DNA from 3 places in the Streptomyces sp. SD15 genome. Region 1 is predicted to be linked to each of the others. Evidence: riboswitches for the same ligand, from Rfam matches in the RefSeq annotation. Region 1 holds a riboswitch; each other region holds the start of a gene.
What was found. Region 1 has a riboswitch for S-adenosylmethionine ahead of thrC (threonine synthase). Riboswitches for the same ligand answer to the same signal wherever they lie in the genome.

Region 1 (5,700 bases):
AAGCCCCCACCGGCCCGCACCCGACAGCCGGCCCTCTCAGCCCTCCAACTCCCGCAACTGCTCAAGAAACCACTGCGCCGGAGGCAACGCCGTAGCCGCGGCGGCAAGCCGTTTCGTGCGCTCGGCCCGCTCCTCCGCCGACATCGTCAGCGCCGCGTGCAGCGCGGCCGCCGTGCCGACCACGTCGTACGGGTTCACCCCGATCGCGTCCTCGCCCAGCTCCTCGTACGCCCCCGCCTCCCGGGACAGCACCAGCACGCACCCCTCGTCGGAGACGACCGGCATCTCCTTGGCGACGAGGTTCATGCCGTCCCGGATGGGGTTGACGAGGGCGACGTCGGCCAGCCGGTACGCGGCCAGGGAGCGGGCGAAGTCATCCTTGACGTGGAGCACGACGGGGGTCCAGTCCGGTGTTCCGTACCGGGAGTTGATCTCGGTCGCCAGACGCTGCACCTCGGCCGTGTAGTCCCGGTACACGGCGAGATCCTGGCGGGACGGGTATGCGAAGGCCACGTGGACGACGCGCTCGCGCCAGGTCGGCTGGTCGTCGAGCAGCTGTCGGTACGCCAGCAGGCCCCGCACGATGTTCTTCGACAGCTCGGTCCGGTCGACCCGCACGATCGTCTTCCGGCCCGCCCCGATCTGCTCACGCAGCGTGACCATCCGTTCGGCGACGTCCGCCTCGTGCGACCGCTTCCGCAGGAAGTCCGCGTCCGCGCCGAGCCCGTGCACGCCGATCCGGGTGTCACCGAGGCCGCCGACGAGCTCGGTGGCGCACGCCGTGAACGCGTCCGCCCAGCGGTGCGTCAGGAAGCCCAGCCGGTCCGCGCCGAGCATGCCGCGCAGCACCTGCTCGGCGATGTCGTCGGGCAGCATCCGGAAGTAGTCGACCGGCGCCCAGGGGGTGTGGGAGAAATGGCCGATCCGCAGGTCGGGGCGGAGTTCGCGGAGCATTCCGGGGACGAGGGTCAGGTGGTAGTCCTGTACGACCACCACGGCCCCGTCGACCGCCGCGTCGGCCAGCGCCTCGGCGAACGCCCGGTTGTACGCCTCGTACGCCGCCCACTGGCGCCGGAACTCCACGTCGAAGACCGGCTCCAGCGGCGTCTGGTAGAGCATGTGGTGGACGAACCACAGCACGGAGTTCGCGATGCCGTTGTACGCGTCCGCGTGCACGCCGGCGTCGATGTCCAGCATCCGCACACCGACCTCGCCGATCCCACGCCGGACCGCCTCGCGGTCGCCGTCGCCGAGCGCGGAGCACACCCACAGGGCGCCCGCGTCCGGCCCGATCGCCGACAGGCCCGAGACCAGCCCGCCCCCGCCGCGCCGGGCGTGGAGCGAGCCGTCCTCTCGCACCTCGTACGAGACCGGGCCGCGGTTGGAGGCGACGAGGATTCGATGGGTGCCGTGCGTTGAGGCCATGCCACCAAACCTAGCCCGGCACGGAAACGCTCAAACGTTCCTTTTGGCCGTATGCGATCTGCGGGGCGGTGCCCAAGGGGGCGCTTTTACGCGGCCCGCCTTTTTACGTACTCGGAGATTTCCGCCATCGGAGGCCTTTCCTCCGTGTCCACCGAGTGCGTGCGCGGCTCGAAACCGTCCTCGCCCCGTTCGAACTGGGTGAGGGCCGGTCGGATGAGGTGTCCGCGGGCCAGCCGGAGCTGTGCCGTGCGGTAGATCGCGGCGGACATGCGGCCCAGCGCCTGCCCGTCCTGGTGCCGGTGCTTGCGCACTCCCACGTCGACCTGGGCGAGCGCGTCCAGGCCCACCAGGTGCAGTGCGTCGATGAGCATGCCCAGCTCGACGCCGTACCCGACGGGGAAGGGGAGCTGTTCGAGGAGGGAGCGGCGGGCCGCGTACTCCCCGCCGAGCGGCTGGACGAAGCCGGCCAGTTGCGGCCAGTGCATGTTGAGCAGGGGGCGGGCCATGAGTTCCGTGACGCGGCCGCCCTGACCGGCGGCGGAGCCCAGCGGTCTGTCGTACATCGCCTTGACGAGGTCCACGCCGGGCTCGGTGAGCAGCGGCCCCACGATCCCGGAGACGAAGTCCGACGAGAACTCCTTCAGATCGGCGTCGATGAAGCAGACGATGTCCCCGCTGGTCACCAGGAGTGACCGCCAGAGGACCTCGCCCTTGCCGGGCGCGGTCGGGATGCGCGGCAGGATCTCGTCCCGGTGCACGACTCGCGCGCCCGCCGCGGCGGCCACCTCCGAGGTGCGATCCGTCGAGCCCGAGTCGATGACGACGATCTCGTCGACGAGGGGCACCTGCTGCATCAGGTCGTGGCGGATGACGGCGACGATCTCGCCGACCGTCTCCTCCTCGTTGAGCGCGGGCAGTACGACACTGACCGTCGACCCTGTGGTGCGTTTCGCGGCCATGAGCTGGTGGAGCGGGCGATCGGTTACGGACCAGGAGCGTGTGCTCAGCCAGCGCTCGACTTCCTTCAGCACAGTCTGCGGCTCCTCACTGTCTGATCACCCGGTGTCTCACGGTGTGATCCATCTCGCGGTTCGGACGACTATCTCAACTGTCCTGGCCTTCGGTTACAGTCTTGAACAACGCGGATGACCATCGCATTGCGTAGATCGTCCGCACACAACCGAATACCGCTCATCCAGAGGGGCAGAGGGATACGGCCCGTTGAAGCCCCGGCAACCCTCCAGCCGGTCTCGTACGACCACCGACTACGTCGTCGTCGCGAGGCTCCCGGCTCGGGAAGGTGCCAAATCCGTCTCACGGCGAAGTGCGTCGTGAGGAAGATGAGGAGAAAGGGCCTCGCCTCCATGGCTGCGCAGACCGTCGCAAGCACCACCGCAAGCGCCACCGAAAGCACTACGAACAGCGTAGACGGTGTCGATCTCGGACCCGCCGCCGCGCTTTCCTGCCGCGAGTGCGGTCACCGTGTGCCGCTCGGCCCGGTTTTCGCCTGCGAGGAGTGTTTCGGCCCGCTCGAGATCGCGTACGACTTCTCGGCCTACGACACCGAGGAGCTCCGCAAGCGCATCGAAGCGGGCCCCGCGAACATCTGGCGCTACGCGCCGCTGCTGCCCGTCCCCGCGGACGTCGCCGAGAAGCCGAACATCAACCCGGGCTGGACCAAGCTCGTCAAGGCCGACAACCTGGCCCGCGAGTTGGGCGTCGACCCCGGCAAGCTCTTCGTCAAGGACGACTCCGGCAACCCGACGCACTCCTTCAAGGACCGCGTCGTCGCCCAGGCCATCGAGGCCGCCCGCGCGTTCCACTTCACCACTCTCTCCTGCTCCTCCACCGGCAACCTCGCCGGTGCGGTGGGCGCCGCCGCCGCCCGGGCCGGCTTCCGCTCCTGCGTGTTCATCCCGCACGACCTGGAGCAGGGCAAGGTCGTCATGGCCGCGATCTACGGCGGTGAGCTCGTCGGCATCGAGGGCAACTACGACGACGTGAACCGTTTCTGCTCCGAGCTGATCGGCGACCCGGCCGGCGAGGGCTGGGGCTTCGTCAACGTCAACCTGCGGCCGTACTACGCGGAGGGGTCGAAGACGCTCGCGTACGAGATCTGCGAGCAGCTCGGCTGGCAGCTCCCCGACCAGCTGGTGATCCCCATCGCCTCCGGGTCGCAGCTGACGAAGATCGACAAGGGCTTGCAGGAGCTGATCAAGCTCGGGCTGGTCGCGGACAAGCCGTACAAGATCTTCGGTGCGCAGGCCGAGGGCTGCTCGCCGGTGTCCGTCGCCTACAAGGCCGGCCACGACGTCGTACGCCCGCAGAAGCCCCACACCATCGCCAAGTCGCTCGCCATCGGCAACCCGGCCGACGGGCCGTACGTGCTCGACATCGCGCGACGGACGGGCGGGGCCGTGGAGGACGTCAACGACGAGCAGGTCGTCGACGCGATCAAGCTGCTGGCCCGGACCGAGGGCATCTTCGCGGAGACCGCCGGTGGAGTGACGGTGGGTGTGGCGAAGAAGCTGATCGAGAACGGTCTTCTCGACCCGACGCTGACGACCGTCGTCCTCAACACCGGGGACGGGCTCAAGACGCTGGACGCGGTGGCGGGGACGGGGTTGACGGCGACCATTCGTCCCAGCCTGGAGTCGTTCCGTGAGGCTGGGCTCGCGTAAGGCTCCGCCAGGAGGGTTCTTTTCGCGCTGCGGGCCGTGAGGGCTGGTCGCGCCCACGCGGCGGAGCCGCACATGTCACCGCCCCGCGCCCCTTACGAGGCGCTGTACTCGACCGGAGGTCATCACCCATGAGCGTCAACGTCCGCATCCCCACCATCCTGCGCACCTACACCGACGGCAAAGCCGAGGTGAAGGCCGAGGGTGGGACCCTCGGCGAGGTCATCGCGGATCTGGAGAAGAACCACACGGGCATCTCCGCACGCGTGCTGGACGACCAGGGCAAGCTGCGCCGGTTCGTCAACGTGTACGTGAACGACGACGACGTCCGTTTCGAGCAGGGCCTGGAGACGGCGACGCCGGACGGCGCGGGCGTCTCGATCATCCCGGCGGTCGCCGGAGGCTGATCGCCGGCCCGGATCGTTACCCTCGGTAACTCCGAACACGCAGAGTTCATCGAATTGCCCCCTCCGTGAGAGAAACGGAGGGGGCAATTCTGTATGGTTGAGCGCGGTACAGTTGGGGAAGCCGCTTCGCTTTCCATGCCGGATGCATATGAGCTTCAGTGATTTCCCGGCCGGTGCCCGATAAGAAGTAGCCAAAGTGCCCCACCTCTTTGAGCCGTTTATGGCATTTATGGGGCCCGACTTGCCCTGAATCCTTGCTAATTCTCCGCATATTTCCGATCAGGCGCGCCCGGAATTCTCGTCCGATTGACCTGTTGCAGAGGGCAGTTGGACAGATACATTCAGCCGCGGTCGACGCGTTCCGGCGCACACCCCCAACCGTTGGGGGGTGAGGTCTGACCCGGGCCCGCGAAGTGCGGTCCTGTGCAAGGGCCAGTAATAGGGGAGTTAGGCATGGCTCAGGGCACCGTCAAGTGGTTCAACGCGGAGAAGGGGTACGGCTTCATCGCGGTCGACGGTGGTGCGGATGTTTTCGTCCACTACAGCGCGATTCAGATGGACGGCTACCGCACCCTGGAAGAGGGTCAGCGGGTCGATTTCGAGATCTCGCAGGGCCAGAAAGGGCCGCAGGCGGACATGGTCCGACTGGCGGCCACCGGCTGAAGCACGCGCCGACTGACTGTTCGACGTGACGAAGGGCCCGCATCCCCACCAGGGGGTGCGGGCCCTTCGGTCTGTCCGTCTGCCTGCCCCTCTGCCCGTCCGGCCGGCCGACCGTGCACACCCCCGTGTTCACCTGCGGATCGGTCGGAGCCGCTTGCACTCGGCAGGGGCGAGTGCTAATCATTGGCGTTAGCACTCTGAAGGTGAGAGTGACAACGAGGACCGGGTGGGTGAGGCCCGCAGGCCAAGTGGGGCAAGGAACCACGAGGTATGCAGGCCGTCCGTCGCGGGCGCCAGCGCGGTCCGGAGCAATCCACCCCAGTCCGGGAGGACCACTTCACATGGCCAAGATCATCGCGTTCAACGAGGAGGCGCGGCGAGGCCTCGAGCGCGGCATGAACCAGCTCGCGGACGCCGTCAAGGTCACCCTTGGCCCCAAGGGCCGCAACGTCGTCCTCGAGAAGAAGTGGGGCGCCCCCACGATCACCAACGATGGTGTTTCCATCGCCAAGGAGATCGAGCTCGAG
Region 2 (5,700 bases), on a different contig from region 1:
ACGAACAGGTTCTCCCAGGTCGAGTTCTTGACCTCGGGCCGCAGCCCGAGCACCGCGGCGACCAGTCTGCCCAGATCGGGTTCGGCGCCGGTGAGGGTCTTCTGGTCCTCGCCCACGTACGCCAGCGGGGGAAACCCGGCGGGCAGGGCGCCGACGCCCACGACCAGCTTGCCGCTCTTGGCCACCGACTCGGGCAGTTCGGCGCTGATGGACTTGACCTCGGAGACCTTGAGGTCGGTCTGCTGGGCGGCGCCGTTGGACAGCGCGCCCACGGTGACCGTACCGGCGGAGGCGCTGTCCGTCCTGGTGGCCGCGTCGCTGTCGCCCCCGCACGCGGCGAGCCCGGTGGCGAGGGTGACGACGGCGGCGGACGCGGTGACGCCACGGAGGAGTCTGCTGCGGAGGGTGAGGGTACGCATGGCTGTCCTTGTTCGGGGTGCGGTGACGGGTGAAAAGCGACCGGCGAAAGCGAAAGGTGAGACGTGAGAGGTGAGAGGTGAGGAGTAGGAAACAAGAAGTGAGAGGCGAGGGGCTGGGTCAGAGGACCTTGCTCAGGAAGTCTCTGGTCCGCTCGTGTTTCGGCCGGTCCAACACCTGGGCGGGCGGGCCCTGTTCGACGATCCGCCCTTCGTCGAGGAAGACGATCCGGTCGGCGACCTCGCGGGCGAACCCGATCTCGTGGGTGACGATGACGAGGGTGGTGCCGCTGGTGGCCAGGTCCTTGATGACGGCCAGTACCTCGCCGACCAGTTCGGGGTCGAGAGCGGAGGTGGGTTCGTCGAAGAGGATGACTCCGGGCCGTAGAGCGAGGGCGCGGGCGATGGCCACCCGCTGCTGCTGACCGCCCGACAACTGGCGTGGATAGGCGGCGGTCTTGTCGGCCAGACCCACCCGGCCCAGCAGGGTGAGCGCCAGCTCCCGGGCCTCAGGCTTGCTCAGCCGGCCGGTGGCCACCGGGGCGGCCGCCACGTTGTCCAGCACCGTCAGATGCGGGAACAGGTTGAAGTTCTGGAAGACGAAGCCGATCCGGCTGCGCTGGGCCAGGATCGCCCGCTCGCTCAGCTCCTTGAGCCGCTCGCCGTGCCGACGTACGCCGATCAGCTCGCCGTTCAGGCTGACATGGCCGATCTCAGGCTTCTCCAGGTGGTTGATCACCCGCAGCAGGGTGGACTTGCCGGAGCCCGACGGTCCGACGATCACCGTGACCTCTCCGGGCTCCACGGTCAACTCCACGCCGTCCAGAACGCGTTGAGATCCGTACCACTTGTGCACGTCGTGGACCTCGATCAGTGCCTTGGTGGTCATGTCGCCGTCTCCCTTCGGACGCGGGCCCGCAGGTCGCCCAGACCGGTCCGCACCTTCTGCAACGGGGTCGGCGGCAAGGTGCGCAGGGCGCCCCGCGAGTAGTACCGCTCGACGTAGAACTGGACGACGGAGACGACGCTCGTGAGGATCAGGTACCAGGTGGTGGCGACCAGGAGCAGCGGCACAATGTCGCCGGGGTAGGTGCTGCCCATGCTCTGCACCGAGCCGAAGAGGTCGAGCAGCGAGACGTAGAAGACCAGCGAGGTGGCCTTGATCAGGCCGATCAGCTGGTTGACGTAGTTCGGGGTGACGGAGCGCAGCGCCTGCGGGAACACGATCTTCCTGAACTGGTACCCCTTGGGCAGCCCGAGTGCGGAGGCCGCCTCGTGCTGGCCCTGGTCGACCGCGAGGATGCCGCCGCGCACCACTTCGGCCGCGTACGCCGCCTCGTTGAGGCTCAGTCCGACGACCGCGACGACCATGTCGGTGGCGAGCCGGGACTCGTCGAAGGTGAAGAAGGCCGGACCGAACGGGACTCCGAGGCTCAGGGTCTGGTAGAGCGCACTGAAGTTGTAGAGGAAGAGCAGGACGACGATCAGCGGTACCGAACGGAACAGCCAGATGTAGACCCAGCTCACCGCCCGCAGCACCGGACTCCTGGAGAGCCTGGCCAAGGCGAGCACGACGCCGCCGAGCAGACCCAACACCGCGCTGTACGCGGCCACTTCGAGGGTGATCAGCAGACCGTCGAGAATCGTCGGACGCAGGAACCAGTACGGGAATCGGTCCCATTGGAAGAAGGGGTTGGTCGCCAGCCCGTGGGTGATCTGCGCGACCACGACGAGCACGATCGCCGAAGCGATCCAGCGGCCCGGCCGGCGCAGCGGCAGCACTCGCTGCGCCGCCGATGGCGTCGGCTTGACCACAGGTGCGGGAGGCGGCTCTGCCGTGTCCAACTGCACGGCAGAGCCCAAGGGTTCACTCATGGAGGGCTCCAGGCGACTCGTACTCCCCCGGGGCGCGCAGGGGAAACAGGCCCGATACGGGGGCAAGGAGGGGAAGCTCACCGGGAGTTCGCCGGGACAGCGGCGAACACCAGCGGTTCAGAGCTCAGCGAAGAAGAAAGAAGAAGAAAAGCGAAAGGGCAGCGGTGCGACCGGGGTCAGCCCTGACAGAGACGGCCGGTGCCGCGACAGGTACAACACCATGCGGTGTCGGCGCGGCCGCCCTCGGCGAGGAGCAGCTCGGGGCGACGGTTCGCGGGCATGGACGCGCAGCCGTGGCGCCGCGAAGCGGTCGTCCCCGGGGCTGCGTACATCGCGGTCACCGTCACCATTCCACCCCGCGGGGCCTCGCGCTCACCGGAACGCATCCGGTCCAATGCGGCGTAAGTTAGGCACGCCGTCAAACGAATGTCAACGCCGACCGGCCCGTGTGACCACGTCGTGAGACCGCGCGGATGCCTTCTTGACGACTCACCGGAGCGCACCGAGACTGACGGGGACGGTCACGATTGTCAGCGCCCGTCGTATCGGGGTTTCCCGTACGACGCGGTTATCGGCCCCGGCCCGCTGGCAGGCAACCCTTCCACCGCGACGGGGTGCCCCGGGTGACGACCGGGTTCCGCCGGAGCGGCGGGGCAAGCGTGGTCTCGCCTCTCGCGAGCCCCGGACACGGGAGCGGTGGGAATGTGACCAGGAACGGTCTGACGAGACGTCTGCACATCGACCTGCAGCGGGTTTCCAGCGCGTACTAGACCGTCGCGTCCCACGATCCGGACCGGCACGTCAGCGCAGTCACTCCGTTCCGCCGCTGCCGCCCATGAGGCGGCCGGGGCTTCGTCGTTCCCGTGGAGAGTCATGCCCGAGACAGTTTCGCTCACTTCGCACGCAGGCACCGCAGGCCCGTGCGCCCCAACCCCGCGCGTCGCGGGCTCAGTTGCCCCGAATCCCCGGGGCGCCCTCGCGTCCCCTCGCCCGCACCGCATCCGCAGCCGCATCGGCGTGGGCCTGGCCGGCGGCTTCTACCCGGCACCGCACCGCTATCAGCTGTACCTCTCCGAGGGCTGTCCGTGCTCGCTGCGCATCTCGATCACCCTCGACCTGCTCGGCCTGCGTGACTCGGTCGCTACGACGCTGCTGGCGCTCCCCGCGGAATCAACGGAAACCTCGCAGCCACCTGCCGCGTTCACCGCACTGCGCAGCGCGTACGAGGCCACGTGGCACCACTACGACGGTCCACTCATCGCGCCCGCGCTGTGCGACCGTTGGAGCGGACGCATCGTCAGCAATCACACCCCCGACATCCTGCGCGACCTCGCCGGACTCCTGACCGGCCGCGACGACGCCTGCCTGCCTCGGCTCCACCCACCGGCCCTCGCCGCCGACATCAACGCCTTCCGTGAGCTCCTCGACCGGGACGTCACCTCTACCGCGCGGCCGGAGGTCCTGTCGGCGACGCTGGACCGGCTGAACCGGCAACTCGCCTCGCACACCTACGCGTTGGGCGACAAGCTGACGGCCGCAGACGTCGACCTCTGGGTCGCACTCGCCCAACTCAAGGCCCCTGACACCCTTTGCGGGTACGACCGGCTCCAGGCCTACGTACGACGGCTCGACGCCCACACGGCGTTCACGCGCCCGTCCCACGCCGACGCGCGGCAAACGTAACGTCCGTCGAGGTGCGAGTTACGCCTTGGCGCGGGTGAAGGCGAGCGTGCTGGTGACCGTGGCCAGGCCGCGGATCATGCCCATCTGGTTGTGATCCATTCCGAACTGGTCGCGGTCCACGGTGAAGTCCGCGGTGAGCGTGACGGCATCGGCGCCGGACTCGGTGACGCGCGCGGTGACGGACTGCGGACGGCTGATGCCGCGCACGGTCAACTGGCCGTCGATCTCGACGGTGTCGTCCTGACCGACGGCGGTGGCGTGGACGGCGAAGGTGATCGTGGGGTGCCGGTCCGCGTCGAAGAGGTCGGCGCCGCGGAGGTGCGTGTCGCGCTTGGCGTTCTTGGTGTCCAGGGACGCGACGTCCAGAGTGATGGTGCCGTTCGCGGTCCCGTCGGGCTGGACCTCGCCCTCTCCGGTGACACCGGTGAAGGTGCCCTTGACGGTGACCATGCCCCACATCGTCTTGTGCTTGATGGCGACGGTGGAACGGGCGGGGTCGAGCTGCCAGAGGCCGGTTTCTACGGCGACGGTCATGAGGGTTCTCCAGACGGTTACAGGTCGTACACAAGGAGTGTGAGGAGGACGACCGAGGTCATCCAATTTTGGATGACTGAACGCTAGCCTGTTCTTCAAATTTGGACAACCGGTAGACTGCGACACCATGGCCGACTCCTCCGCCCCCGCCGATCCGCCCGAACGCGAGCACACGGGCGACGACGGACTGCTGCCCGCCGAGCTGCGGGCCTGGATGCGCCTGCTGGCGGCGGCCGGAGCGATCGAGCAGCAGCTGCGCGCACGGGTCAAGGACGCACTCGGTGTCTCGCACGACGAATTCCTGGTGCTGTGCCTGCTCGCGGACCAGCCCGGCTCCGGTCTGCGGATGACGCAGATCGCGGAGCTGCTGGGCCGTCCCAAGACGCGGCTGACCTATCAGGTGGCCTGCCTCCAGCACGCCGGCCTGATCACCAGGCGCTCGGCGTGCGGGGACCGGCGGGGTATCGAGGTTGCGCTCACGGACAAGGCGCGCACCCTGCTGCGCGATTCCTCGCGCCCCCTGGCCGACGCCGTCTCCCAGGCCATCGCCCAGACGGCCTGCGCACAGCGGTACGACGCGCTGCACGAGCTGTTGCCGCTCGCCCCGGCCGCCGACGGGGAGCACCCCCTCCGGAAGGCGGAGTAACCCGCTCACCAGGGGTCCGTACACACACCCGGACACCGACCGGCCGGGCCGTACGCCATCCGACGTACTCCGATCTTCGTAGTCGCGATCGGACTCCGGTTGGACGCGGTAGCCGACCGCTTTCTAGGGTCGAACGCAAGTCCACGGTCGCCGGTGCAGCTCAGCGGTGGACCGTCCGGAGTTCGGGCTGCCCGCCGAAGGAGTCCACCGCGTGTCGCGCCATCCCTCACTCATCGCCCAGCCGCTGAAGCGCACCTTCTGGACGCTGTCCGCCTGGGAGGACGAGCAGGCCCTCTACACGTACGCGAAGACCGAACCGCACCGGTCGATCATGAAGGGGTCCAGCCAAGGTAAGCCCAAAAAGGGGCAGTGGGATGATCTTGGCTGGACCCCTACTGGCGGCGCGGAATGGAGCCGTCGTCTGGGACCAGCTGCACCTGATGCTGCTGAAGAAGCTGCGGGTCGCGGGGGAGATCGACCGGTCCCGGGGAAGATTGACTGGTCTCGGACGAAGCTCGACTCTTCCCACGCCCCGTCAATAGCGTT
Region 3 (5,700 bases), on a different contig from region 1:
GCGGCGCGGGGTCAGTCCGCGCCGGTGACGTACGGGCTGATCGTCGTGTGCTGCCTGATCTTCCTGATCGGCCCGGCTTCGGGATTCAATCCGACGTACGGCACAGGGGACGAACTGCTGGTCGCCCAGCGAACCTATTTCCGGCGCTGGGGCGTGGTGCCCGCCGAACTCCTCAGCGGAATCCCGAACGCCGCGCTCACCCCCGCGACAGCCCTGTTCATCCACGGCAGCTGGCTCCACCTCCTGGGGAACATGCTCTTCTTCTACGTCTTCGGAGCGATGGCCGAGGAACGCATGGGCCACTTCGAGTTCGCCCTCTTCTACGTGGGCTGCGGCTACCTCGCCCTGCTGGGCTACGCGATCGCCCATTCCGACTCCGAGCAGAGTCTGGTCGGTGCCTCGGGGGCGATCTCCGCGGTCCTCGGCGCGTTCCTGTACCTGTTCCCCAGGGCCCGGGTGACCAGTCTCTTCCCGTTCCTCTTCTTCCTGCCGCTGCGCTTCCCCGCCTGGGTCGTACTGCCCTTCTGGGTGACCCTGCAGTGGCTGGCGGCGGGCCAGGCGGCCCAGGGCCCGGGGGTGGCGTACCTGGCGCACCTGGTGGGCTTCTCCCTGGGCTTCGGCTACGCGTGGGTGCGCTACGGGCGTGCGACTAGAGTGAAAACCCCAGCCGCGGCCCCCGAGGGAGAAAACCAGCCGTGATCACCGCGATCGTGCTCATCAAGACCAGCGTGGACCGGATCCCCGAGATCGCCGAGTCGATCGCCGCGCTGGACAGTGTCAGCGAGGTCTTCTCCGTCACCGGTACCTACGATCTGATCGCCATGGTCCGGGTGAAGGCTCACGACGATCTCGCCGACGTCATCCCCGGCAAGATCAGCAAGATTCCCGGCGTCGAGGCGACGGACACGCACGTCGCGTTCCGCACGTACTCCCAGCACGACCTGGAGGCGGCGTTCGCGATCGGGCTGGACGGTTAGGTTCCTCGCCCCCACCGCCCCTACCCGTCCCATCCCTACCTGGGGGCTCCGCCCCCAGACCCCCGTTCGGCCTGAACGGCCTCGTCCTCAAACGCCGGACGGGCTGAGACACCCAGGGGCGCGGGGAACTGCGCGCCGAGCCCCCACCGTCCCGCAGCAAAAGAACCACCGCCGGGGGGTCCGGGGGCGGAGCCCTCGGGGATGATGGGGGTCCCCCCTGCTCGAGCGAAGTCGAGAGCTTGGGGGAGGGTAGGGGCGGCGGGGGCGAACTCACCACCCAAGCCCCCCAACCACCCGCGGTCACCTCAAACGGCGGGCACGCAACGGCCGTCTTCCGTGCGGTAGTTCCACTTCGCACCGTCCCGGACCAACTCCCTCACGGCCCGTACGAAACGCTCCACGTGCTCATCGGGCGTACCCGCCCCGAAGCTGACACGGATCGCGTTGAGGGACTTCTCCCCCGGCGCGGCCTCGGGCGCGCCGCACTCCCCCTGGGTCCCCGGGTCGCTGCCGAGGAGCGTGCGCACCAGCGGATGGGCGCAGAAGAGTCCGTCGCGCACCCCGATGCCGTACTCCGCGGAGAGCGCCGCCGCGAAGTGCGAGCTGTTCCAGCCCTCCACGACGAAGGAGATGACGCCGACCCGCGGGGCGTCGTCACCGAAGAGGGACAGGACACGCACCTCGGGAACCTCGGCGAGCCCCGCGCGGACGGCCGCGATGAGCTGCTGCTCACGGGCGACGAGCGTGTCGAAGCCCGCCTCGGTGAGCGCCTTGCAGGCGGAGGCGATCGAGTAGGCGCCGATGACGTTCGGTGAGCCGGCCTCGTGCCGGGCCGCGCTCTCGTGCCACTCCACATCCACCCCGCCGTCCGTACGCCGCGTGACCTTGCGGCTGGCGCCGCCACCGGCGAGGTACGGCTCGGCCTCACGCAGCCAGTCGGAGCGGCCCGCGAGGACGCCGGAGCCGAACGGCGCGTACAGCTTGTGCCCGGAGAAGGCGACCCAGTCGACGTCGAGGTCCCGTACCGACACGGGGTGGTGCGGAGCGAGCTGGGCGGCGTCGAGGACGATCCGGGCGCCGTGCGCGTGCGCCGCGGCGGCGAGCTCACGCACGGGCCACAGCTCACCGGTGACGTTCGAGGCGCCGGTCACACAGACGAGGGCCGGACCGTGGGGGTCGCGGTCGGCGAGGGCACCCTCCAGGGTGGCCACGGCCTGCCGCGGGGTGCGGGGCGCGTCGAGGTACGTCACCCGCGCGTCCTTCCACGGCAGCAGCGAGGCGTGGTGCTCGGTCTCGAAGACGAAGACCTGGCAGTCGGCCGGAAGGGTGGCGGCCAGCAGGTTGAGCGAGTCGGTGGTCGACCGGGTGAAGACGACCTGATCGCCCTCCCGGCAGTCCAGGAACTCCGCGACGGTCGTGCGGGCGTTCTCGAAGAGGTCGGTGGACAGCTGGGACAGGTATCCGGCGCCGCGGTGCACGCTGCCGTAGTACGGGGCGTACGCGGCCACGTCGTCCCACACCCGCTGCAGGGCCGGAGCGCTGGCGGCGTAGTCGAGCGCGGCGTAGGTGACCTCGCCGCCGGTGACCAGCGGGACGGTGACATCCCGCCCCAGAACGGGCAGCGGGGCACAAACGGACTGGTCGGCGGCAATGACGGAGACAGACATGGCGAGCTCCTGTGAGAGGCAGGCGGAATCGCTGTGCCGGACAGCCCGGGCGGGGCGTCCACAGCACAGGAAAAGGCGAAAAAGGGGTACGCGGAGGCGGGGCTCGAGCCCTATCGCATTCGCTTGCTCACAGAGGGCTCCCTCGAACGACCAGGACCCCTGGTGTCCACTCAAAGAGTGCGAGGGGTCCGCGCTTGCCGTAGACCTCGCTGCCTACGGCCTGGTCTTCACCCGGGGCACCCCGCCACGGACGGAGGGTTGCCGGACAGCCGGCCGGGGCCTGATGGCTGTCGCTCATGACCTGCGCAGCATCTTGCCACACGCCCTCCCGGGCGCAACCCCCATGTCCGGATACCGGGACGGGGCGGAGCCCCCAAGGAGGATGGGGATCCCCCTGCTCGAGCGAAGCCGAGAGCTTGGGGGAGGGTAGGGGCGGCGGGGGCGAACAAACCCCACCCCCCGCCGCCGCGGGCGCTACGCGTTGCTGGCCGCCACCCACCGCTCCAGCGCCGCCTTCGCCGCCCCGGAATCGATCGCCTCCGCCGCCTTCGCCATCCCGACGCGCAGCTGCTCCGCAAGCGGCGCCTCGCCCGGCGAGAGGGCGACCAGCGCCGCCGCCGAGTTCAGCAGCACAGCGTCCCGCACGGGCCCCGTCTCACCGTTCAGCAGCCGACGGGCGACATCGGCGTTGTACGAGGCGTCAGCGCCCCGCAGGGCCTCCACGGGGACGAGGTCGAGGCCGACGTCACGGGGGTCGAAGCGCTCCTCCTGGACCTTGCCGTCACGGACGACCCACACCTTCGACGTCGACGTGGTGGTCAGCTCGTCCAGGCCGTCGTCACCGCGGAAGACCAGCGAGGAGTTGCCGCGCTCGGCGAACACGCCGGCCACGATCGGCGCCATGCGCGGATCCGCGACGCCGACCGCCTGCGCCCGTACGCGCGCCGGGTTCGTCAGCGGGCCGAGGGCGTTGAAGACCGTCCGGATCCCCAACTGCCCCCGCGCCGCCGCCACATGACGCAGCGCCGGGTGGAACTTGACCGCGAAGCAGAAGGTGATCCCGGCCTCCTCGGCCACCTCGGCCACCCGCTTCAGCGGCAGCTCCAGATTGACGCCGAGCTTCTCCAGGACGTCCGAGGCACCGGACGCCGAGGACGCGGCCCGGTTGCCGTGCTTGACGACCTTGGCACCCGTTCCTGCCACCACGATCGCCGACATCGTGGAGATGTTGACGGTCTTCGCGCCGTCGCCACCCGTGCCGACGATGTCGACGGTCTCCCCCGGCACCTCGATCACGTTCGCGTGGTCGTACATCGCCCGGACCAGACCGGAGATCTCCTCGACCGTCTCGCCCTTGGCCCGCAGCGCCACCACGAAACCGGCGATCTGCGCGTCCGTCGCCTCGCCGCGCATGATGCGGTCCATCGCCCAGGCCGTGTTGTCCGCGCTCTGGTCACGGCCGTCGAGCAGTCCGTTCAGTACCTCGGGCCAGGAACGGCCCGCCGCGGTATTGCCTCCAGCGGGGTTCACAGCGCTCATAAGCCGCTCCTGGGTCCGTCCCGTCCGTCCTGGACAGGGACACCTGTAGATGAGAACACCCTATCCAGGCCCGGAGGCGGCAAAGAGCCCCCGTCCATGCAATGGACGAGGGCTCTTGCCGTGGCGATCGTGGTGATCGATGAGGATCGGTCAGGGGATCAGTGGTGGCCGTGGCCGCTCGTGATCTCCTCGTACTCCTCGACCGTGGGCTTGGGGATCTGGTTGTTCTCCCCGTAGAAGCCCTTGCTGAGCTTGGCGCGCAGCCTCTGCGTGCCCTTCACCTTGCGCTCGACACCGTTCTCGTCGACCGTCGGGCCGATCTCGGCGGGCCGGTACTGCTCGTGCGCGGTGAGCGTGTGCAGCGCTTCCGGGCCGAGCGGCTCGTGCACCTCGATGAACTCACCGTGCGGCAGGCGCTTGATGATGCCCGACTCGCGGCCGTGCAGCACCTTGTCCCTGTCGCGGCGCTGGAGGCCGAGGCAGATCCGCTTGGTGGCGAGGAACACCAGCACCGGCACCACAAAGAATCCGATGCGCGAGAACCAGGTGATCGAGTTGATCGACAGATGGAAGTGCGTCGCCCAGATGTCGTTTCCACCAACGACGAGCAGGACGAAGTACCAGCTGATCCAGGCCGCACCGAACGCGGTCCGGGTCGGGACGTTGCGCGGGCGGTCCAGGATGTGGTGCTCGCGCTTGTCGCCGGTGACCCAGGACTCGATGAACGGGTAGACCGCGATCGCGACCAGGACCAGCGGGAAGACCATCAGCGGGATGAACACACCCAGGACGAGCGTGTGACCCCAGAAGTTGATCTCCCAGCCCGGCATGACACGGATCAGGCCCTCGGAGAAGCCCATGTACCAGTCGGGCTGCGCGCCGGTGGACACCTGGTCCGGACGGTAGGGGCCCATGGTCCAGATCGGGTTGATCGAGGCGATCGCCGCGATGACCGCGATGACACCGAAGACCAGGAAGAAGAAGCCTCCGGCCTTGGCCATGTAGACCGGCAGCAGCGGCATGCCGACGACGTTCTTGTTGCTCTTTCCGGGACCCGCGAACTGCGTGTGCTTGTGGTAGAAGACCAGGATCAGGTGGGCGACCACCAGGCCGAGCATGATGCCCGGCAGCAGCAGGACGTGCACCGAGAAGAAACGGGCCACGAAGTCGCCGCCCGGGAACTCGCCGCCGAACATGAAGAACGAGAGGTACGTGCCCACGATCGGCACGGACAGGACCGCGCCCTCCATGAAGCGGACACCGGTGCCGGAGAGCAGGTCGTCCGGGAGTGAGTAACCGGTGAAGCCGGTGAACATGCCCAGGACGAACAGCAGGAAGCCGAACAGCCAGTTGACCTCACGGGGCTTGCGGAACGCACCCGTGAAGAACACGCGCATCATGTGCACGAACATGCCGGCGAGGAAGATCAGCGCCGCCCAGTGGTGGATCTGCCGGATCAGCAGACCACCGCGCACATCGAAGGAGATGTGCATGGTCGAGTTGAACGCCTCGGACAT

Region 2: it holds a riboswitch for S-adenosylmethionine, as region 1 does, so the genes downstream of both, ACX28W_RS00650 (putative leader peptide) here and thrC (threonine synthase) in region 1, are expected to answer to the same signal.
Region 3: it holds a riboswitch for S-adenosylmethionine, as region 1 does, so the genes downstream of both, ACX28W_RS08320 (aminotransferase class V-fold PLP-dependent enzyme) here and thrC (threonine synthase) in region 1, are expected to answer to the same signal.

The regions. Positions count from the first base shown of each region.
Region 1 covers NZ_JBTLMO010000007.1:22,254-27,953, forward strand. Annotated here, with positions in the region: gene ACX28W_RS09100 (alpha,alpha-trehalose-phosphate synthase (UDP-forming)) at 37-1,425, opposite strand; gene ACX28W_RS09105 (glucosyl-3-phosphoglycerate synthase) at 1,512-2,456, opposite strand; SAM riboswitch class I at 2,614-2,772, shown strand; gene thrC (threonine synthase) at 2,790-4,106, shown strand; gene ACX28W_RS09115 (MoaD/ThiS family protein) at 4,235-4,510, shown strand; gene ACX28W_RS09120 (cold-shock protein) at 4,964-5,173, shown strand; gene groL (chaperonin GroEL) at 5,515-5,700, shown strand, end outside.
Region 2 covers NZ_JBTLMO010000001.1:134,235-139,934, forward strand. Annotated here, with positions in the region: gene ACX28W_RS00635 (ABC transporter substrate-binding protein) at 1-419, opposite strand, end outside; gene ACX28W_RS00640 (amino acid ABC transporter ATP-binding protein) at 538-1,305, opposite strand; gene ACX28W_RS00645 (amino acid ABC transporter permease) at 1,302-2,291, opposite strand; SAM riboswitch class IV at 2,811-2,957, shown strand; gene ACX28W_RS00650 (putative leader peptide) at 2,996-3,061, shown strand; gene ACX28W_RS00655 (glutathione S-transferase C-terminal domain-containing protein) at 3,165-3,974, shown strand; gene ACX28W_RS00660 (YceI family protein) at 3,993-4,508, opposite strand; gene ACX28W_RS00665 (MarR family winged helix-turn-helix transcriptional regulator) at 4,636-5,154, shown strand; partial or broken gene ACX28W_RS00670 (DUF3291 domain-containing protein) at 5,381-5,494, shown strand.
Region 3 covers NZ_JBTLMO010000006.1:119,662-125,361, reverse strand. Annotated here, with positions in the region: gene ACX28W_RS08330 (rhomboid family intramembrane serine protease) at 1-699, shown strand, start outside; gene ACX28W_RS08325 (Lrp/AsnC family transcriptional regulator) at 696-977, shown strand; gene ACX28W_RS08320 (aminotransferase class V-fold PLP-dependent enzyme) at 1,283-2,644, opposite strand; SAM riboswitch class IV at 2,830-2,946, opposite strand; gene trpD (anthranilate phosphoribosyltransferase) at 3,119-4,183, opposite strand; gene qcrB (cytochrome bc1 complex cytochrome b subunit) at 4,342-5,700, opposite strand, start outside.